One region of the Paraburkholderia caballeronis genome, then DNA from elsewhere that is predicted to be linked to it. Evidence: predicted binding sites of a transcription regulator. Region 1 holds the regulator's gene; each other region holds the start of a gene.
The links. Region 1 encodes HrcA, which represses chaperone genes, less so after heat shock. Its sites were predicted from a motif close to TTAGCACTCNNNNNNNNNGAGTGCTAA; they were not measured.
Positions count from the first base shown of each region.

Region 2: rpoH (RNA polymerase sigma factor RpoH) is a predicted target of HrcA. The motif match lies at 2,993-3,019, and genes of this name have one in related genera.
Region 3: groES (co-chaperone GroES) is a predicted target of HrcA. The motif match lies at 2,601-2,627, and genes of this name have one in related genera.

Region 1 covers NZ_FNSR01000001.1:3,341,004-3,346,872, reverse strand. The annotation lists gene recN (DNA repair protein RecN) at 1-860, opposite strand, end outside; gene BLV92_RS14940 (NAD kinase) at 947-1,852, opposite strand; gene hrcA (heat-inducible transcriptional repressor HrcA) at 2,064-3,083, shown strand; gene hemH (ferrochelatase) at 3,244-4,311, shown strand; gene BLV92_RS14925 (RNA-binding S4 domain-containing protein) at 4,360-4,767, shown strand; gene grpE (nucleotide exchange factor GrpE) at 5,237-5,812, shown strand.
Region 2 covers NZ_FNSR01000001.1:3,567,605-3,573,473, forward strand. The annotation lists gene BLV92_RS31590 (hypothetical protein) at 81-296, shown strand; gene leuA (2-isopropylmalate synthase) at 286-1,932, shown strand; gene BLV92_RS15925 (nuclear transport factor 2 family protein) at 2,105-2,491, opposite strand; gene rpoH (RNA polymerase sigma factor RpoH) at 3,089-4,012, shown strand; gene cydP (cytochrome oxidase putative small subunit CydP) at 4,375-4,635, shown strand; gene BLV92_RS15940 (cytochrome ubiquinol oxidase subunit I) at 4,625-5,869, shown strand, end outside.
Region 3 covers NZ_FNSR01000002.1:86,810-92,678, reverse strand. The annotation lists gene BLV92_RS16975 (LLM class flavin-dependent oxidoreductase) at 1-698, shown strand, start outside; gene BLV92_RS16970 (CmcJ/NvfI family oxidoreductase) at 792-1,649, opposite strand; gene BLV92_RS16965 (SDR family NAD(P)-dependent oxidoreductase) at 1,663-2,436, opposite strand; gene groES (co-chaperone GroES) at 2,662-2,952, shown strand; gene groL (chaperonin GroEL) at 2,967-4,607, shown strand; gene BLV92_RS16950 (alcohol dehydrogenase) at 4,671-5,723, opposite strand.

The sequences.
Region 1 (5,869 bases):
AGCGAATACGCGGCCTCCTGAAGCTGGATCGCGGCCGGTTCGAGCGCGGCGAGCGCATCGCCGAGCGCCGGGTCGATTTCCGCGAGGTCGCGCAGCTTCGACACGATCGAGCCGAGCTGCGAAATCATCGCCTCGTCGGACTCGGACAGCGCCGCGAGCGCGCCCTGCACGCCATCGATCAGGTTCGCCGAATGCGACAGCCGATGATGCTCCGCGTTGATCTCTTCCCATTCGCCCGGCTGCGGCGCGAGCTTGTCGAGTTCCGCGAGCTGCCACGCAAGGCGCTCGCGTTCGAGTTGCAGTTCGCGGTCGCGCGACTGCGCCGTCTCGACCGCCTGGGTCGCGTCGCGCCACGCGCGCCATGCGCGGGTGACGGCGGCCGCCCGCCCGGACAGCCCCGCGTGCGTGTCGAACAGTTCGCGCTGCGCGTCGGGCCGCATCAGCAGTTGATGCGCGTGCTGGCCGTGGATGTCGACCAGCATCTCGCCGACTTCGCGCAGTTGCGCGAGCGTCGCCGGCGTGCCGTTGATGAACGCGCGCGAGCGGCCGCTGCCGTCGACGACCCGCCGCAGCATCACGCTCGCCGGCCCGCCGTCGTCGGCCGGGTTCGCGAGCGCCTGCTCGTCGAGCCACGACGCGACGTGCGGCGGCGCGTCGAATTCGGCGGTGATGTCCGCGCGCGATGCGCCGGTGCGCACGACGCTCGCGTCGGCGCGAGCGCCGAGCGTCAGCGCGAGCGCGTCGATCAGGATCGACTTGCCGGCGCCGGTCTCGCCGGAAAAGACGCTGAAGCCGCTATCGAATTCGAGGTCGAGCGCCGCGACGATCACGAAGTCGCGAATCGAGAGATGACGGAGCATGGGGGTCGTCTGGGTGGCTGGTCGGCGGTTCCGCGGGCGTCGCCGGGGCCGGCACGGCACGGCGCGGCCGGCTGCCCGGAGCGCGGTCAGTCCTCGGGGGCGTCGTTCTGCAGCGCCGGGTGCTCGTTCCAGTGCAGCTTCTTGCGCAGCGTCGCGTAATAGCTGTAGCCGACCGGATGCAGCACCGGCACGGTATGGAGCGAGCGGCGCACTTCGATCACGTCGCCGAGTTGCAGCGCGGTGAACGACTGCATGTCGAAGTTTACGTTCACATCGCGGCCGGCGACGATCTGGATGCCGACGTTCGAGTCGTCCGGCAGCACGATCGGCCGGTTCGACAGCGCGTGCGGCGCGATCGGCACGAGCACGATGCCCTGCAGCCGCGGATGCAGGATCGGCCCGGACGACGACAGCGCATACGCGGTCGAGCCGGTCGGCGTCGCGACGATCAGGCCGTCCGAACGCTGGTTGTACATGAAGCGGCCGTCCACGTGCACGCGCAGTTCCGCCATCCCGGAGAAGCCGCTGCGGTTCACGACGACGTCGTTGAACGCGAGCGCGTGGTAGATCGGCTCGCGGTCGCGCATGATGCGCGCTTCGAGCAGCATGCGCTCCTCGCGCTCGAAGCTGCCGGCGAGCAGTTGCGGCACGACCTCCTGCATGTCCGAGAACGGGATGTCGGTGATGAAGCCGAGCCGGCCGTGATTGATGCCGATCAACGGCGTGCGGTACGGCGCGAGCTGGCGGCCGATGCCGAGCATCGTGCCGTCGCCGCCGAGCACGACGGCGACGTCGGCGCGCGCGCCGATCTCCGCGGGCCGCAGCGCCGGATAGTCGGTGACGCCGATTTCTTCGGCGGTCTGCGCTTCGAACACCACGTCGAAGCCGAGTTTCGAAATGCATCGCGCAAGGGCGAGCAGCGGCTCGCCGATGCCTTGTGTCTGGCTGCGTCCGACCAGCGCGACGGTCTTGAACTGGCTGTTGATCTGCATGCCGGCATTACACCATAGTCAGGTCGCGAAAAGAACCTGGCGACGCGCGTGCACGGGCGCCAGGCGCTGTCCGCGGTTGCCGGCAGGATCGGCGTGACACGGTGATGACCGGCGTGTCGCGACCGGCGGGATGGGCGGGATGAGCGGCCGTTTCGCTCCGTCGCCCGGCCGGACTCGCAGCGACTCCCCCGTTGAGCTAAAATTTGCCGTCATGCTAGATCCTCGCGCACAAACCCTCCTCAAAACGCTGATCGAGCGCTACATCGCCGAAGGTCAGCCGGTGGGCTCGCGCACGCTGTCGCGTTACTCGGGGCTGGAGTTGAGCCCGGCGACGATCCGCAACGTGATGTCGGACCTGGAGGAACTCGGGCTCGTGTCCAGTCCGCATACGTCGGCTGGCCGGGTGCCGACGCCGCGCGGGTACCGGCTGTTCGTCGACACGATGCTGACCGTCGAGCCGTCGCCCGACGAGGAAGCGGTGATGCGCACCGTGAAGACCAGGCTGCACGCGGGCGAGCCGCAGAAGGTCGTGGCCGCCGCCGCGAGCGTGCTGTCCAATCTGTCCCAGTTCGCGGGCGTCGTGCTGACGCCGCGCCGCAGCCACGTGTTCAAGCAAATCGAGTTCATGCGCCTGTCGGACAAGCGCATCCTGCTGATCATCGTGACGCCCGAAGGCGACGTGCAGAACCGGATCATGGCGACGCAGCGCGATTTCTCGCCGTCCGAGCTGATCGAGGCGTCCAACTACATCAACGCCCACTTCGCGGGCCTGTCGTTCGACGAGGTGCGCCGCCGGCTGCGCGAGGAAATCGACGCGCTGCGCGGCGACATGACCGCGCTGATGCACGCGGCCGTGACCGCGAGCACCGACGAGACCGACGCGGGCGAGACGGTGCTGATCTCCGGCGAGCGCAACCTGCTCGAAGTGGCTGATCTGTCGTCGGACATGGCGCGGCTGCGCAAGCTGTTCGACGTGTTCGACCAGAAAACCAGCCTGCTGCAACTGCTCGACGTGTCGAGCCACGCGCAAGGCGTGCAGATCTTCATCGGCGGCGAATCGAACCTCGTGCCGATCGAGGAGATGAGCGTGGTGACCGCGCCGTACGAGGTGAACGGCAAGATCGTCGGCACGCTCGGCGTGATCGGCCCGACGCGGATGGCGTATAACCGCGTGATCCCGATCGTCGACATCACCGCGCGGCTCCTGTCGCTCGCGCTCAGCCAGAACTGACCTCCCGTCTTTCGCTTTCCGCCCGCCTGACGCCGATCATCCGCGAAACGCGCGCGCCGCGCCATCGGCCGGATGGCCAGTCGGGCGCGTTCGGGGCGCCCGTTATAATGAATTCCCTGTGCAACGATGCTGCGCCTTGGCGCGGCGCCTCCCATCGCCTATGCGTTTCGATCTGGAGCGGCCCCTGCAGTCCGCGGTCGCGCATCGCGTCGCGGTCCTGCTGATCAATCTCGGCACGCCGGACGCGCCGACGCCCGCCGCCGTGCGCCGTTATCTGGCGCAGTTCCTGTCCGATCCGCGCGTCGTCGAGATTCCGGCCGCCGTGTGGCAGCCGGTGCTGCGCACGTTGATCCTGCCGTCGCGCGGGCGCTCGTCCGCGAAGAAATACGCGGCGGTGTGGACGCCGGAAGGCTCGCCGCTGCGGGTTCATACGCAAAAGCAGACGGATGGGCTACGGCAACTGCTGCACGCGAACGACTATACGGTGCTGGTCGATCACGCGATGCGCTACGGCACGCCGGACATTCCGGCGATGCTGAACCAGTTGAAACTGTCGGGCGCGGAGCGGGTGCTGCTGATGCCGATGTACCCGCAGTATTCGGCGTCGACGACGGCGACCGCGTTCGACGCCGCGTTCGCGGCGCTTGCGCGGATGCGCAACCAGCCCGAAGTCCGCACGGTGCGCTCGTATCACGATCATCCGTCATATATCGCGGCGCTGGTCGCGCAGGTGCGGCATTACTGGGATGCGCACGGCCGGCCCGACTTCGCGGCCGGCGACCGCGTCGTGTTGAGTTTCCACGGCGTGCCGCGCCGGACGCTCGACCTCGGCGATCCGTACCACGACCAGTGCCAGCAGACGGCCGCGTTGCTGATGCACGCGCTGGAACTGACGCCGGTCGAGTGCCGGGTCACGTTCCAGTCGCGCTTCGGGCGTGCGCAGTGGCTGCAGCCGTACACCGCGCCGACGCTGAAGGAACTCGGCGGCGCGGGCGTGCGGCGTGTTGACGTGTTCTGTCCGGGTTTCACCGCGGATTGCCTCGAAACGATCGAGGAAATCGGGATGGAAGTGCGCGACGAATTCGTGCGCGCGGGCGGCAAGGAGTTTCACCGGATCCCGTGCCTGAATGCGGCGCCCGCGTGGATCGCGGCGCTCGGCGAGATCGTCGCGCAGAACCTGCAGGGCTGGCCGGTGCAGGCGGCCGCGCCGACCGGCGCGACGGCATGACGGACCCAGTGGCCCCGTGCGGCCGCGTACCATGTTGAAAGAATCCGTATGAACTACAAGATTTCGACCGAACCGTCTGCGCGGTTGCGCATCGACAAGTGGCTATGGGCGGCGCGATTCTTCAAGACCCGGTCGCTGGCGGCCGACGCCGTCGAGAAGGGCCGCGTGCGGATCGGCGGCGAGCCGGTGAAGGCGTCGAAGGACGTGCGCGTCGGCGATCTCGTCGAGATCGACATCGAGCGGGTGGTCTGGCAGGTGAAAGTGCTGGGGCTGTGCGACGTGCGCGGCCCGGCGAGCGTCGCGCAGACGCTTTATGCGGAAACAGATGAAGGCCGGGTGCGGCGTCTGGCGGAACTGGAGCGGCGGCGGACGTTCCGCGAGCCTGCGGCGACGTTGCACGGCCGCCCGACGAAGCGCGACCGCCGCACTATCGACAAACTTTCGCGTGAGGGTTGAACAGCGATTCCATCGTCGCGTGTACGACACCGTATTCCGTGGTGTTGTCCGTGACGGCTCCGGACATGCAGATGGTCGTGGTTCCGGCGATGAGTACCAGCGCGACCACCGATATTGCAAAGGTCAGTTTCACGGTACTCCCCCCGGGGGATTCGACTGAAACGGCCAACTCGGTGCGGCGCCCCGATCAGGGTATACGTGTCCTTTGCGACGCCTGAAACGAAGTGTAGGTCAGCCGCGCGGCGCACTCAATTTCAATCTCGGCAAGCGGGGGTAATGGTTGTAACGGCGGGTTTCGGGCGCACGGCGGCGGTGCAAAAAACCGTCGCAAGCCCCTTGAAATCGTCGATTGCGCCCTTATGTGGGCAAACGATGCGTACTGCGGTGTCGCGTCTGCGCAACGGCCGCGCCGGCTGGCGCAGCGCGTCATCACGGCTTCTTTTTTCTCTCATCAATCACGTTCAGCGACATGGAAAACACGCAAGACAACCCGACGAGCCAGAACCCGACGCCCGCGGACGAGCCGTCGCGTGAACCGGCGGCCGCAGCGGCCGCCCAGCAGCCGGAGGCGCAGGCCGAAGCCGGCGCGCCGCAGGCCGCCGCCGCGCTCGAAGAGGCGCAGGCGAAGATCGTCGAACTGCAGGAAGCGTTTCTGCGCGCGAAGGCCGAAACCGAGAACGTGCGCCGTCGCGCGCAGGAAGACGTGTCGAAGGCGCACAAGTTTGCGATCGAGAGCTTTGCGGAGCATCTGCTGCCGGTCGTCGACAGCCTCGAAGCGGCAATCGCGCACAACTCGGACGACCTCGCGAAAGTCCGCGAAGGCGTCGAGCTGACGCTGCGGCAGTTGAACGGCGCCCTTGAGAAGGGGCGCGTCGTCGCCGTTAACCCGGTCGGCGAGAAGTTCGACCCGCACCGTCATCAGGCGATTTCGATGGTGCCGGCCGAGCAGGAGCCGAACACGGTCGTCACCGTGCTGCAAAAGGGCTATGTGATTGCCGACCGCGTGCTGCGTCCGGCGCTCGTTACCGTCGCGCAGCCGAAGTAAGCGGGCGTTTCGCGCAGCGGTGGTTGGGCGCTGCCGTGCTGTGGTGGCCGCTGGCTG
Region 2 (5,869 bases), 230 kb from region 1:
CGAACCCAAACCGCAGTCCCCTTACCAACTCTGTCGTCTGTATTCGTCCGTTTACCGTTCGGACGAATCGCGAGGGTCAAATGCACGCTGCATCGGCATCCGTCACGTTCGTGTCCGCCGCGATGGTCGTCTCCATCGCGACGGGCTCGTTCGCCGGCGGATTCCCCGCGTCGCGCCAACCGGCCACCCGCATCGCTGGCCGGCGCGGCAACGTGCATCGCCGTCATCGGGCCAGCCGCCCGCCGACGGCCGCCATCGCAGGCGACACCATGAACGAGGCTCGCCATGTTGCGTAATCCCGCCGAGAAGTACCGCCCCTTCCCCGCTGTCCCGTTGAACGGCCGCCGATGGCCGACCCGCACCGTCGAGCGCGCGCCAGTCTGGATGAGCACCGACCTGCGCGACGGCAACCAGTCGCTGATCGAGCCGATGAGCATCGAGCAGAAGCTGGAGTTCTTCGAGATGCTCGTTGCGATCGGCTTCAAGGAAATCGAAGTCGGCTTTCCGTCGGCTTCGCAGACCGACTTCGATTTCGTGCGCAAGCTGATCGTCGAGAAGCGCATCCCCGACGACGTGACGATCGAAGTGCTCGTGCAGTCGCGCGAAGAACTGATCGCGCGCACGTTCGATGCGCTCGAAGGCGCGCCGCGCGCGATCGTGCATCTGTACAACGCGATCTGCCCGTCGTTCCGCAAGATCGTGTTCGGGCAGTCGAAGGACGACGTGAAGGCGCTCGCGGTCGAAGGCACGCGGCTGATCCGCGCTTACGCGGACGCGCGGCCGCAGACCCGGTGGACGTATCAGTACTCGCCGGAAACGTTCAGCATGACCGAGCTTTCGTTCGCGCGCGAAGTGTGCGACGCGGTTGCGCAGACGTGGCGGCCGACACGCGATCACAAGATGATCGTGAACCTGCCGGCGACGGTCGAGGCGGCGATGCCGAACGTGTACGCCGACCAGATCGAATGGATGGACCGCAACCTCGCGTACCGCGACAGCATCGTGCTGTCCGTTCATCCGCACAACGATCGCGGCACCGCGGTGGCGGCGGCCGAACTCGCGCTGCTCGCCGGCGCGGACCGCATCGAAGGCTGCCTGTTCGGCAACGGCGAGCGCACCGGCAACGTCGATCTCGTCACGCTCGCGATGAACCTCTACACGCAGGGCATCGATCCGGGCCTCGACTTTTCGGACATCGATGCGGTGCGCCGCATGGTCGAGCGCTGCAACCAGTTGCCGGTGCATCCGCGTCATCCGTATGCGGGCGACCTCGTGTTCACCGCGTTCTCCGGCTCGCATCAGGACGCGATCCGCAAGGGCTTCGCGCAACAGAAGCCGGATGCGATCTGGGAAGTGCCGTATCTGCCGATCGATCCGGCCGACCTCGGCCGCAGCTACGACGCGGTGATCCGCGTGAACAGCCAGTCCGGCAAGGGCGGCGCGACGTACCTGCTCGAACGCGGCATGGGTTTCACGCCGCCGCGTCGTGTGCAGATCGAGTTCAGCCATGCGGTGCAGAGCGCCGCCGATACGTCCGGCGTGGAGATCACCGGCGACGCGATCTGCGAACTGTTCGCGCGCGAATACTTCGAGACGGCCGGCCCGGTCGCGCATGCGGGCGGCGGACGGCTGCGCTGGGAGGGTCGCGACGTCGCGACCGCGGCGGCTGCGGATACCGCCGATGCTCATGCGCAGGCGGTCGCGGCCGCGCTTGCGGGTGTGTCGGGCGAGACCATCGAGATCACGTCGTTCGAAAGTGCGCGAACCGCCGATGGCCGCACCGCGGTGTTCGTCGGCTGCCGGGTCGGCGAACAAACGATCCGGCACGGCGTCGGCGTCGCCGACGATCCGGCGACCGCGATCGTCGATGCGGTGGTCAGTGGCGTCAACCGGGCTGCGTGGCAGCAAATCGAGCGACGCGCGGCTGCGTAGGCTGGTGTGTAGAACCTGTCGTCGCTGGCTGAATGGGCGACGACGGAGCGATTCAGTTTTTTTCGCGGCAGGCGACAGGACAATATCGGCGGCACGACCGGCCGCCGAGGTATCGCCGGAACGCTCACGAGGCGTTACCGGCAAGCGTGCGGAACCGGGAACAAACCGGCCCTTATTCCAGCGCGCAGCGGGTCGCCTGCCATGCGAGCAGACGCCAGTGGCCGTCTTCTTGCGCCTGGATCGCCGTGTAGGCGATCGGGAACAGCAGCGCGCCGCTTTTCGCCTCCATCTCGATCAGCGCGCGACCGCTGACGACACAGGTTTCGCGGCCCACCGGCAACACATCCTGCGACTGGATTTCGATCTGGCGATAACGGCGGCGTCCGGCGGTGATCGCGTCGATGAACTGCTGCTTGGTTTCGCGCTTGCCGTTCGTGTGGACGTAGATCACGTGGTCGGAAAGCAGCATGTCCAGCGATGGGCCGTCGCCGTCCACCATCGCGCGAAACCGCTCGCGCTCCAGCCCGCGAATCGCATCGATCACCTTTGCAGCCGCCATCGCTCAAGCCCCTTGCACCGGGCCGCATCGCGGCCGCCGACGCGCCGAAGTGGTACCGCACGCGAAACGTCACCTTAGCTGGCTGAAATTTATACCAGGTTGAAACCGTTTGATACTCGCCTTCTGGCAGGCGGAAAAGCAATTTAAATAGGGCGACATTGATGCACGGCAGGATGGACCCTACGTTTGATTGCGGCGCGTCGTCGCACGTCCGCACCATGCAGCGAGCCGGAAGTCTGATTTCCAGCAGGTCGCCAGTGCATACGAGCTATTTGGGGCGCAATCTTCGCTAGTCGGACACCGAAGTTTGTTTCAGCCTGCACTCGGTAGAGAGCCGAAAAATTCTACTAAATCCGCACTAGCGAGCCTTTTGCGCAGGACATCAGCCGTGGAAAAGCGGATCGCGCCCCGAAATCCCTCCGCCCCGGACCCGTGGAATCTATCGAAACAAGAATTTCGATAGATTTCACGGAACCTGTAAGCCCCTACTCACTCCAAGTATTAGCACTCGGAAAAGCGGAGTGCTAACATCCACCACGGAGTCGCAGTCTGACTATTGCAAGATCCAGAGGAGTTCGCTACGTGACCAACAGTATGATGACCCTTCCGGGCACTCTGAGCCCGTCGCCGGCCAAGGCCTCTCCGGCAGGCGTACTGGCGCTCGCGAACGCTTCGATGCTGCCCGGCCAGCTAGGCAACATCGACGCCTACATCCAGGCCGTGAACCGGATCCCGATGTTGACGCTGCAAGAGGAGCGCCAGTTCGCGACCGAATACCGCGAACAGAACAACCTCGACTCGGCGCGGCGTCTGGTGCTGTCGCACCTGCGCCTCGTCGTGTCGATTGCGCGCAATTATCTGGGCTACGGCCTGCCGCACGCGGACCTGATTCAGGAAGGCAACATCGGCCTGATGAAGGCGGTGAAGCGCTTCGATCCGGAGCAGAACGTACGGCTCGTGTCGTATGCGATGCACTGGATCAAGGCCGAGATCCACGAATACATCCTGCGTAACTGGCGCATGGTGAAGGTCGCGACGACGAAGGCGCAGCGCAAGCTGTTCTTCAACCTGCGCAGCCACAAGCAGGGCCTGCAGTCGTTCACGCCGGAAGAAATCGACGGTCTCGCGCAGGAACTGAACGTGAAGCGCGAGGAAGTCGCCGAGATGGAAACCCGGCTTTCGGGCAGCGACATCGCGCTCGAAGGGCAGACCGAGGACGGCGAAGAATCGTTCGCGCCGATCGCATGGCTCGCGGATTCGCACAGCGAGCCGACCGCCGTGCTGGCCGCGCGCGCGAACGACCGTCTGCAGACGGACGGCATCGCGAACGCACTCGAATCGCTCGACGCGCGCAGCCGCCGCATCATCGAGGCGCGCTGGCTGCAGGTGAACGACGACGGTTCGGGCGGCTCGACGCTGCACGAACTGGCCGACGAGTTCGGCGTGTCGGCCGAGCGGATCCGCCAGATCGAGGCCAGCGCAATGAAGAAGATGCGCACCGCGCTCGCCGACTACCGGTAATCGCGCACCACGCGCCGGCTCCCCGCCGGCGCACGGTTGCGAAGCCCCGCCTTCTCACGAAGGCGGGGCTTTTTCTTTGTCGGCTCGCCGGCGGCACGTTCGGCGCATCGCAGGTCGTTTTTTCCTAAAGTAGACATCGTGAAGCCGATGCAACGCCCGATCCTTGCGCCCCTAATTTTTTGACTTTAAGCAATCGGCATCGCAATACCGAATAACGAGGCACGCGTTCGCGACCCAATGTCGCGCGTCGACTGTCACGTGCCGGTGACCCCCGCTCCTAGAATCCTTGTACACAAGCTCCGGGCAGCGTTCGTAGCCTGGTTTGGAAACGACGTTTAAGCGGAAGCAGTCATCGATCCATCATGATCTCGACCTCCGAACCTCCCGCCCGGCCGCCTGCCGCGCCACGCGCCAGGTTTCTGCGCTGGGTCCGCGGCCCCACGTTTGCCCGCGACATCGTTTTCGTTCTCGTATTCAAACTCGTGCTGCTGACCGCGCTGAAGTACGCGTTCTTCAATCATCCGCAGGCCGAGAACATGTCGATGCCGCCCGCCGAAGTCGCGCGGGCGATCCTGTCCGTACCCGCGCCGGACACGCCACAAGGGGACCACCATGCCCATTAGCGAAACCGTTGATCTGTCGCGTCTGCAGTTCGCCACCACTGCCCTCTACCACTTCCTGTTCGTGCCGCTCACGCTCGGGCTGTCGTGGATGCTCGTCATCATGGAGTCCGTCTACGTGATGACCGGCAAACAGATCTACAAGGACATGACGCAGTTCTGGGGCAAGCTGTTCGGCATCAACTTCGTGATGGGCGTCACGACCGGCCTCACGATGGAGTTCCAGTTCGGCACCAACTGGTCGTACTACTCGCACTACGTCGGCGACATCTTCGGCGTGCCGCTCGCGATCGAGGGCCTCGCCGCATTCTTCCTCGAATCGACGTTCGTCGGCCTGTTCTTCTTCGGCTGGAACCGGCTGTCGAAAGGACAGCATCTGCTGACGACGTTCTTCGTCGCGCTCGGCTCGAACCTGTCCGCGGTGTGGATCCTCGTCGCGAACGGCTGGATGCAGTATCCGACCGGCGCCGAGTTCAACTACGAAACGATGCGAATGGAGATGACGAGCCTGTTCACCGTGATCTTCAATCCGGTCGCGCAGGTGAAGTTCGTGCATACGGTGTCCGCCGGCTACGTGACCGCGTCGATGTTCGTGCTCGGCATCTCGTCGTGGTATCTGCTGCGGCGTCGCGACGTCGATTTCGCGCTGCGCTCGTATGCGGTCGCGGCCGGCTTCGGCCTCGCGTCGGCGCTGTGCGTGATCGTGCTCGGCGACGAGTCCGGCTACCGCACCGGCGAAGTCCAGCAGGCGAAGCTCGCGGCGATCGAATCCGAATGGGAAACCGAGCCGCCGCCGACGTCGTTCACGGTGTTCGGGATCCCGAACCAGCAGGAGCAGCGCACCGACTTCGCGCTCCAGATTCCGTACGCGCTCGGCATCATCGCGACCCGCTCGCTCGACGAACCGGTGATCGGCCTGAAGGACATCATCGGCCGTTCCGAAGTGCGGATCCGCAACGGCATCCTCGCTTACAGCGCGTTGCAGAAGCTGAAGGCCGGCACCGCCGACACCGAGACGCGCGACACGTTCGAAGCGCACAAGGCCGACCTCGGTTACGCGCTGCTGCTGAAGCGCATCGCGCCGAACGTCGTCGACGCGACACCCGAGCAGATCAAGGAAGCGGCGCGCGGATCGATCCCGCCGGTCGCGCCGGTGTTCTGGTCGTTCCGGATCATGGTCGGCCTCGGCATCCTGTTCCTCGTGACGTTCGCGCTTGCGTTCTGGTTCTGCGCGCAA
Region 3 (5,869 bases), on a different contig from region 1:
TGCAGGCGGGGTCGTCGGAGGCGGGCAAGGCGCTCGCGGCGCGTACGGCCGAAGTGATCTTCACCGCGCAGCAGACGACCGCCGACGCGGTCGCGTTTTATGCGGACGTGAAGGGGCGTCTCGCGCAATTCGGCCGCGAGCCGGACGACCTGAAGATCATGCCGGGCGTGATGCCGATCGTCGGCCGCACCGAAAGCGAGGCGCGCGACAAGTTCGCGGAGCTTCAGGCGCTGATCGATCCGGCGGTCGGGCTCGCGATGGTGTCGACGCTGACCGGCGGCTTCGACCTGTCCGGCTATCCGCTCGACGGGCCGATTCCGGAACTGCCGGAAACGAACGCGAGCAAGAGCCGCCAGGCGCTGACGCTCGACCTCGCGCGGCGCGAGAACCTGACGATTCGCGAACTGTATCTGCGTGTCGCCGGCGCGCGCGGACACTGGCAGGTGGTCGGCACGCCGCAGCAGATCGCGGACGCGCTCGAAGAACGCTTCGTGAATTACGGCGCGGACGGCTACAACGTGATGCCGGCGCTGCTGCCCGACAGCCTGAACGATTTCATCGAACTGGTGCTGCCGGAATTGCGGCGGCGCGGGCTGTTCCGCAGCGAATACGAAGGCGGTACGCTGCGCGCGAATCTCGGCCTGAAGCGGCCGCAGTCGCGTTACCGGGCCGAAGAGGCGCAGACGGCCGAGGCTTGATCGATCATCCGGATCGTCGTCGTGTCGATGCAGACAGGGCCGCGCATGCGCGGCCCTGTTCATTGTTGATGGCCTGAAACACGCGGTGAAAACTTACTGCGCCGGCCAGAACAGCAGCGCCCGCAGTTCGATGCTGCGGCGCGGCGGCGCGTCGGCGGCCGTATGCGGAGCGTCGAACGCGGTGTGCGCGGTGAGCCGCGCGGTGCCGTCGTCGCGCGAATCGTAGATCTTCAGCAGCAGCGCCTCGTCGGGCCGCAGCCGCGGGAAGTAGTACCAGCGGTGCGCGGGATTCGCGACGAACGAATACGTCTCTCCGACCTTGTCGCGATAGACGAGGTCGCTCGGCACGAGGTCGTCGGGCGAGATCGTGCGCGCGTCGCACAGCGCGAGCGGCAGCCGCTCGACGACCGATAGCGGCCGCCACAGGTTCACGATCCCGAAGCGGTGCTTCAGCCGCTGTCCGGCTTCGTCGGCGCTCAGGTGGTCGCGCACGCGGCGCGGGCCGGACACGAACGTCTGGTCGTTGTGCACGCGGCGCACCGGCTCGCGCAGCGACGCATTCGCGCGCGAACCGCCTTCGCTGTCGCGCAGCGTGTGATCGAAGATCACGACCTTCTCCGCGCCGGTCGCGTCGCGCAGCAATGCTTCGGCTTCCGGATAATAGACGAGGCGGATCACGCTGTCGTCGCTGAAGTCGTCCACCGCGCTGCGATGCGCGACTAGTTGAAAGCCGCTGCGGTCCAGCGAGAACTCGCCGGCTGCCGCGAGCGGGCGCGCGTCGCGGATCGTCACGCGGGTCGGCGCGAGTTCGCCGCTATTCCACGGCGTGCCGGGCGGCGGCTCGAACGTATAGTTGACCGGCCGGCCCTGGCCCGGCGCGAGATAGTTCAGTTCGGCTTCGACCGCGTGCCGGTTCGCGGCGCGCGGCGGTTCGTCCAGTACGGTGCCCATCGATGTGTCCTCGCTAGAAGGGTTCGCGGTATGGCCGCAGATCCAGTTCGTGCGTCCACGCGCTGCGATGCTGACGATGCAGTTGCCAGTAGCTGTCGGCGATCGCGTCCGGGTTCAGCAGCCCGTCCGCGCCGGCCTGTTCCGCGCGTTGCGGTGAAGCGGCGCGCAATCGTTCGCCGTCGATGCCGCCGTCGATCACGACGTGCGCGACATGCACGCCGCGCGGCCCGAATTCGCGCGCGAGGCTTTGCGACAGCGAGCGCAGTCCGGCTTTCGCGGACGCGAATGCGGCGAACGGCGGACGCCCGCGCAACGAAGCGGTCGCGCCGGTGTAGAGCAGGCTCCCCGCGCCATGCGGGTCATTCGCCGCGCCGGGTGCTTCGAGCAGCAGCGGCAACGCCGCGCGCGCAAACAGGAAACCGCCGAGCACGTTCGTGCGCCATGCGGATTCGAACTGTTCGGGGCTGAGTTCGAGTGTCGGCGCGCGCACCGCATTACCCGCGTTGAAGATCGCGCTGCGCAGTTGTCCGTATGAGCGCAGTTCGCCGGCGATGCGCGCGACGTCCTGCTCGTTCGACACGTCGCCGGTTATCGCATGCGCGCGGCCGTTCTGCTCGCGGATCTGCGCGGCAGTCGCTTCGATGCGCGACGCGGTGCGCCCGGTGAGAACGACCGTGAAGCCCTGATGCGCGAAGCGGCGCGCGAGCGCCGCGCCGAGGCCGGCATGCGCGCCGACGCCGGCGATCCATGCGACGGGCGTCGAGGTGGAAGAAGTGGAGTCGGTCATATCGAATAACGCTATACGTTAGCGGTCCATTCGAAAAAGAACGAAATGCAATAAGGTTATCTGCGCGGCCGCATATCGGATTTCGATAAATCATTTCGCTCGATAACGTTGTGCGAATCCGTTATTGGAGCCGCGCATGCAGCGTTCCTATACTCGGCTTTCGATCAGCACTCGCATGCGGCGAGTGCCAGGGTCATCGTCAATCTTTGCAGAGGAAAGCCGCAGATGAGTCTCCGTCCGTTGCACGATCGCGTGATCGTCAAGCGTCTCGACCAGGAAACGAAAACCGCGTCGGGCATCGTGATTCCCGACAGCGCCGCCGAAAAACCGGACCAGGGCGAAGTGATCGCCGTGGGCCCCGGCCGGCGCGACAACGAAGGGCGGCGCATCGCGCCCGACATCAAGGCCGGCGAGCGCGTGCTGTTCGGCAAGTACGCGGGCCAGGCCGTCAAGGTGGACGGCAACGAACTGCTGGTGCTGCGCGAAGAGGACATCGTCGCAGTCGTCAATTCCTGAAGGAGCACCGACTTATGGCAGCAAAAGAAATCATTTTCAGCGACGGCGCGCGCGCGAAGCTCGTCGAAGGCGTCAACATTCTCGCGAACGCCGTCAAGGTGACGCTCGGGCCGAAGGGCCGCAACGTCGTGATCGAACGCAGCTTCGGCTCGCCGGTCGTCACGAAGGACGGCGTGTCGGTCGCGAAGGAAATCGAACTCGCGGACAAGGTGCAGAACATCGGCGCGCAACTCGTGAAGGAAGTCGCGTCGAAGACCAGCGACCTGGCCGGCGACGGCACGACGACCGCGACCGTGCTCGCGCAGGCGATCGTCCGCGAAGGGCAGAAGTACGTGGCCGCCGGGCTCAATCCGCTCGACCTGAAGCGCGGCATCGACAAGGCGGTGATCGCCGCGATCGAAGAACTGAAGAAGATCAGCAAGCCGACCACGACGAGCAAGGAGATCGCGCAGGTCGCGACGATCTCCGCGAACGGCGAGGTGTCGATCGGCCAGCGCATCGCGGAAGCGATCGACCGCGTCGGCAAGGAAGGCGTGATTACCGTCGAGGACGGCAAGTCGCTCGCGGACGAACTCGACGTGGTCGAAGGGTTGCAGTTCGATCGCGGTTACCTGTCGCCGTATTTCATCAACAACCCGGATCGCCAGATCGCGGTGCTCGACGATCCGTACATCCTCTTGCACGACAAGAAGGTGTCGAACATCCGCGACCTGCTGCCGGTGCTCGAACAGGTCGCGAAGGCGGGCCGGCCGCTGCTCATCATCGCGGAGGACGTCGAAGGCGAGGCGCTCGCCACGCTCGTCGTGAACAACATTCGCGGCATCCTGAAGACGGTCGCGGTGAAGGCGCCGGGTTTCGGCGACCGCCGCAAGGCGCTGCTCGAAGACATCGCGATCCTGACCGGCGGCCAGGTGATCGCGGAGGAAACCGGCCTCACGCTCGACAAGGCGACGCTCGCGGAACTGGGCCAGGCGAAGCGCATCGAGGTCGGCAAGGAAAACACGACGGTGATCGACGGCGCGGGCGACCCGAAGAACATCGAGGCGCGCGTGAAGCAGATTCGCGTGCAGATCGAGGAGGCGACGTCGGACTACGATCGCGAGAAGTTGCAGGAGCGCGTCGCGAAACTCGCGGGCGGCGTCGCGGTGATCAAGGTCGGCGGCGCGACCGAAATCGAGGTGAAGGAAAAGAAGGATCGCGTCGACGACGCGCTGCACGCGACGCGCGCGGCGGTCGAAGAGGGGATCGTGCCGGGCGGCGGCGTCGCGCTGATCCGCGTGAAGCAGGCGATCAGCGAACTGACCGGCGCGAACCGCGATCAGGACGCGGGCATCAAGATCGTGCTGCGCGCGCTCGAAGAGCCGCTGCGCCAGATCGTCGCGAACGCGGGCGAGGAGGCGAGCGTGGTGGTCGCGAAGGTCGCGGCCGGCACCGGCAACTTCGGTTACGACGCGGCGACCGGCAAGTACGGCGATCTCGTGGAGTCGGGCGTGCTCGATCCGACGAAGGTCACGCGCACCGCGTTGCAGAACGCGGCGTCGGTCGCGGGCCTGCTGCTGACGACCGATGCGACCGTGCACGAAGCGCCGAAGGACGCGCAGCCGGCCGCACCGGCGGGTGGTCCCGGCGGCGCGGGCGGCGGGTTCGACTTCTGATCGGCGGGCATGACGGTGCACGCGGGCTTCGGTCCGCGTGCGCGCGGCAACGGGCGTGCGCCGCTACGGCACGAGCACCGTGCGCCCGACCACCTTGCCGTGCAGCAGCGCCTGCAACGCGTCGTTCGCTTCCGCGAGCGGCCGGCTCGTGACGACCGGCGGCTTCATCTTCCCGTCGCGCGTCAGCGCAACGAGTTCGCGCAGATCGTCGAGCGTGCCGACATAACTGCCTTCGATCTTCAACGGCCGCATCGGAATGACCGGCAGCGACAGCGTGATGTCGCCGCCCATCAGCCCGACGATCACTACGTGTCCGCCGCGCGCGCACGAATCTAACGCGAGCGTGACGGTCGGCGTCGCGCCGACGAGGTCGAGCACCGCGCGCGCGCCGCCGCCGGTCGCATCGACGATCTGTTTCGCCGCGTCCGGCGCACGCGCGTCGATCGCGGCCAGCGCGCCGGCCTTCAGCGCGGCGTCGCGTTTGCCCGCATCGACGTCGACGACGATCGCGCCGTGGCCGCCGAGCGCCTTCAGCACCTCGATCGCCATCAGCCCGAGCCCGCCCGCGCCGATCACGACGACCGGCCCTTCGTGGATGCGCGCGCCGAACTTCTTCAATGCGCTGTAGGTCGTTTCACCCGCGCAGGCGAGCGGCGCGACGCGCGCCGGATCGAGGCCGCCGAGATTCACCAGATAACGCGGATGCGGCACCAGCACGTAGTCGGCGAAACCGCCGTCGCGCATGATGCCGAGCGATTGCGGCTGCACGCAGAGGTTCTCCTCGCCGCGCTGGCAGGCCGCGCATTCGCCGCAGCCGATCCACGGATGCGCGACCACGAGCGCGCCGATCTCGACGTCGCCCGCGTCGGGGCCGGCCTCGACGATTTCGCCGGCGATTTCATGGCTCGGCGTGAGCGGCAGGCGGATGCCGCGATCCGCAAGCGACAGCTTTTTGCCGCCGCCGAGGTCGTAATAACCCTCCCAGATGTGCAGATCGGAATGGCACAGGCCGGCCGCCTTCACGCGCAGCAGCACCTCGGTGCGCTGCGGCTGCGGCACGGCCTTTTCGACGCGTTCGAGCGGCTGGCCATGATGGGTCACGCAATAACATTGCATCTGCATCAGTGTCTCCGGGTTCGATTGAAGGGCCGGTCGGCGCGCCGGCTTCGGCCATCATAACGGAGTGCGCCGCGCCGCGCGGTTTGGGCGCGGCAGCGCGAGGCGGCGGAGGCGCGCGGGTTCGGCGCACGGGCGATGCGGCG